One region of the Micromonospora lacuserhaii genome, then DNA from elsewhere that is predicted to be linked to it. Evidence: predicted binding sites of a transcription regulator. Region 1 holds the regulator's gene; the other holds the start of a gene.
What was found. Region 1 encodes HspR, which represses chaperone genes until heat shock. Its sites were predicted from a motif close to TTGAGTNNNNNNNACTCAA; they were not measured.
Positions count from the first base shown of each region.

Region 1 (2,198 bases):
GCGCGCGCCCGGGGTCTGCGACACCTGCCACGGTAACGGCGCGAAGCCCGGCACTCAGCCGAAGACCTGCCCGGTCTGCCAGGGCGCCGGGGTGACCACCCGCAACCAGGGGTCGTTCAGCTTCTCCGAGCCGTGCCGCAACTGCCAGGGCGTCGGCACCGTGGTCGAGGAGAAGTGCCCGGAGTGCCACGGCACCGGCGGCGTGACCAAGACCCGCACGCTGAACGTCCGCTTCCCCGCCGGGGTGGCCGACGGGCAGCGGATCCGGTTGACCGGGCGCGGTGAGCCGGGCGACCGCGGTGGTCCGGCGGGCGACCTGTTCGTCCAGGTGAAGGTCCGGCCGGACGACCTGTTCGGGCGTACCGGAGACGATCTGACCCTGACCGTGCCGATCACCTTCGCGGAGGCCGTCCTCGGCACTGACCTGCGGGTACCCACGCTCGACGGCGCGGTGACCCTGCGGGTCCCGCCGGGCACGCCGTCCGGGCGGGTGCTGCGGGCCCGGGGCAAGGGTGTGGTCCGGCGCGACGGTCAGGCCGGTGACCTGCTGGTCACGCTGGACGTGGTGGTGCCGGCGACGGTGTCGGACGAGGCCCGCGCGGCGCTGGAGACGTTCGCCGGGTCGACGCCGCCGGCCGGCCGCGAACATCTCGACGCGCGGGTGCGTCGGGTCGGCTGACCGGTGGAGTGGTGCGGAGGTGAGTGGGATGTCGGACGGGTTCGTCGGTTCGGGTGACCCTGCCTACGAGGCCAAGGTGCTGATGATCTCGGTCGCGGCACGGATGGCGGGCATGCACCCGCAGACACTGCGCCAGTACGACCGGCTGGGCCTGGTGCAGCCCGGCCGCGCGGCCGGGGGCGGGCGTCGCTACAGCGTGCGGGACGTGGTACTGCTGCGCGAGGTGCAGCGGCTCAGCCAGGACGACGGGATCAACCTGGCCGGGGTCAAGCGGATCATCGGGCTGGAGCGGCTGCTGGAGCAGGCGCAGCAGCGGGTGGCGCGGCTGGAGGCGGAGCTGGACGCCGCGTACCGGCGGATCGCCGAGCTGGAGTCGCTGGGCGGTTTTCCGCGCGGGGACCTGGTGCCGACCAACCGCACCTCCACCGCGCTGGTGGTCTGGCGCCCCCGGCGTACCGACCGCTGATCCACCCCCTCCGCGTCGGCGTGGCCCGGACGGCGGGTGGAACACCACGGCTGTCTCGGCGGCCCGGTGACGTACCTCGTGTTCCACCGACCGTCGTTCTTCTCTGGACCGGGCCCGGCCTGGCCTGCGGTTCCCGAATTTCTCCGGCGCGGGCCGGGCCGGTTCCGTTAGCCTGGTAATCAGGTCCAACCAGCTCAATCCGGACTCCGAACTGGCAGGGGGAGCCATGGCGGAAGCGGCGAAGAAGGTGGCCGAGCAGGCGGAGGACCGGCTCGAGAAGGTGGCCGAGAACGTCCGGGAGGGATTCGAGCGGCTCGGCGACGGCAGGTTCGCCGACATGATCAAGAATGGCCGGTTCGCCGACCAGGTCGACCACGGGATCGACCAGGGACGCACCGAGGCCAGACGCCGGAACCAGGGTGGATCGCAACGCTGACGGTCCACCGACGTGCGGGCCGGGACCCACGGGGGGTCCCGGCCCGTTCGCCGTCCAAGACGTGCGGGCCGGGACGCGGTGACGCCGGTCGGAGGCCGTGCTCGCAGTCAGGCGAGCCGGCGGTTCTCCCGGACCAGGCCGCCCTCGCACCAGTCCCGGTAGACGAAGAGGTCCTGCCGGGCCAGCAGCATCCGGCTGTTGTGCGCCCAGGTGCCCATCAGTTCGTCGCCGTCCCGCTCGGCCTGCTCGACCAGCTTGCGGAAGCGCCGCTTCGGGTGCGCGCGGAAGTTCGTCCGGATGCCGTCCGCGGCGTAGATGTAGAGGCAGTGCAGCGCGAACCGGCGGGCCGGGCAGGCCGGGTCCATGGCCAGGTCGAAGAGGGTGAGCACCAGGTGATCCCCGGCGACCAGCAGGTCCCAGTCGGGCGGCATGGAGGTCAGCGGGACCGAATCCGGCTGGTATGCCCAGGCCCGCAACTCCGCCGGCGACGGATCGACGGGGTTGGCGAAGCCGTGGAACGTCGACTCCTGCACGTTCACCGGCAACCTTCCGCTCGTGTACCCGCGGGGGCCCCGCCCACCTGCGGAGACTGGCCTGCTGGGGCGCCACGGTAGCGC
Region 1 covers NZ_JBAKHO010000009.1:132,590-134,787, reverse strand. The annotation lists gene dnaJ (molecular chaperone DnaJ) at 1-679, shown strand, start outside; gene V6U81_RS09300 (heat shock protein transcriptional repressor HspR) at 708-1,145, shown strand; gene V6U81_RS09295 (hypothetical protein) at 1,372-1,581, shown strand; gene V6U81_RS09290 (hypothetical protein) at 1,689-2,120, opposite strand.

Region 2 (2,198 bases), on a different contig from region 1:
CATGTCGAACCACCGTTTCCCGGTCCTCCTCGACGGTCCCCACAACCGGGTCGACGACCCGCGGGAACTGCTCGTCGGATATCTGGACTGGTATCGCGACGCCCTGGCACGCAAGACCACCGGCCTCGACGAGGCGGCGCTACGGGTCCCGGTGGCCGGCCTGGACTGGTCGCCACTGGGTCTGGTGCAGCATCTCGGCTGGGTGGAGCGGCGCTGGATCCGGTGGGGCTTCGCCGCGGAGCCGGTCGCGCCGTGCCCGCCCGGCGACGAGGACGCCGAGTGGCGGATCGACGGGCGGTCGGCGGAAGAGGTGTGGCAGGCGTACCGGGCCGAGGTGGCGCAGACCCGACGGATCATCGAGGGCGTCCCGCTGACCCAGGCGGCCCGGCTCGGTGGCCGCTTCTCCTCGGCCACGCACGCGCCGTCGCTCGGGCGGATCCTGTTCCACCTGTTCCAGGAGTACGCCCGGCACATCGGGCAGCTCGACGTGGCCCGTCAGCTCATCGACGGTACGACGGGGGAGTGAGCCATCCGGCCGTCGTCTTCGCCGGCGCGCGGACGGGTGAAAATTGTGAGCGGTACGAAAAGCGCCGGGGCCGGCGCTGATTTCCCAGCGTGACCCCGGCCTGCCGGATCGTGACCCGCCCGACGCGGTCAGCGGTTCTTCCACGCCTCCACGACGGAGACCGGGATGCGCCCGCGCTCGGAAATCTCGTAGCCGTTCTTGGTGGCCCATTCCCGGATGGCCCGGTTCTGCTCGCGGTCCATTCCCGAGACGGCCGGGCGGCCGGGACGACGGGCCGGACGGGCGGTCTCCACCGCGCCGCGACCCATCCGGCGGCCAGCGTTGATGTACGGGTCCAGCGCCTTGCGGAGGACGCCGACGTTCTCGTCGGAGAGATCGATCGTGTATGCCGCCCCGTCCAGGCTGAACTCGACGGTCCGATCGGCCTTTCCGCCGTCGAGGTCGTCGGTCAGAACGGTGATTACTTTCCTTGCCATCGCCATTACTCCCTGTGTCGGGCGGGGTGTGGCTAAGAGTTTGACCTATCCGCCCGTTATTCCGCAACAATATGCGTCGCTTTCATTTGGCGCGTCGCGCCCAATGATGGGAAAACCGTGGTCGGCCAATCGCTGTCCGCGCTGGCGGCGGCCCCACCTCGGATGGGTCGGGCGTGTCCTGGGTCACAGCTCGGAACAAGGGGCACGCTTTGTGACTTGAGTGAGACACGCTCAACCCAACGCGATAGCAGGTGTTCGATGGCAACTCTTCCGGTACTTCCGCTGACCGACGCCGTCCTGCTGCCCGGCATGGTCATCCCGGTGACTCTCGACCCGACCACCCAGGCCGCGGTCGACGCCGCGCGCGCCACCGGCGACAAGAAGCTTCTCGCCGTGCCCCGCCTCGACGGCGAGTACGGCCCCGTCGGCGTGATCGCCACCATCGAGAAGGTGGGCCGGCTGCCCGACGGGGAGCCCGCCGCCGTCGTCCGTGGCCTGTCCCGGGCCCGGATCGGCTCCGGCGTCCCCGGACCCGGCGCCGCCCTCTGGGTCGAGGCGACCGCACTCGACGAGCCCGCCCCGGCCGGCCGGGCCCGGGAACTCGGCCGCGAGTACCGCGCGCTGATGACCTCGGTCCTCCAGCAGCGCGGCGCGTGGCAGGTCATCGACGCCATGGAGCGGATGACCGACCTCTCCGAGCTGGCCGACGCGGCCGGCTACGCGCCCTGGCTCAGCCTGGCGCAGAAGACCGAACTGCTCGCCGCGCCGGACGTCACCGCCCGGCTGGAGCTGCTGGTCGGCTGGGTGAAGGACCACCTGGCCGAGCAGGAGGTCACCGAGCAGATCAACAGCGACGTCCGCGAGGGGCTGGAGAAGTCCCAGCGGGAGTTCCTGCTCCGCCAGCAGCTCGCCGCGATCCGCAAGGAACTCGGCGAGGACGAGCCGGACGGCTCCGCCGACTACCGGGCCCGGGTCGAGGCCGCCGAGCTGCCCGACACGGTGCGCGAGGCGGCGCTGCGCGAGGTCGGCAAGCTGGAGCGGGCCAGCGACGCCTCCCCGGAGGCGGGCTGGATCCGTACCTGGCTCGACACCGTCCTGGAAATGCCGTGGAGCACGCGTACCGAGGACAATACCGACCTCGGCGCGGCCCGCGCGGTGCTGGACGCCGACCACGCCGGCCTGGCCGACGTGAAGGA
Region 2 covers NZ_JBAKHO010000048.1:24,634-26,831, reverse strand. The annotation lists gene V6U81_RS23515 (DinB family protein) at 2-526, shown strand; gene V6U81_RS23510 (histone-like nucleoid-structuring protein Lsr2) at 655-1,002, opposite strand; gene lon (endopeptidase La) at 1,261-2,198, shown strand, end outside.
Region 2: the regulator HspR is predicted to act here: its motif matches at 1,219-1,237, upstream of lon (endopeptidase La).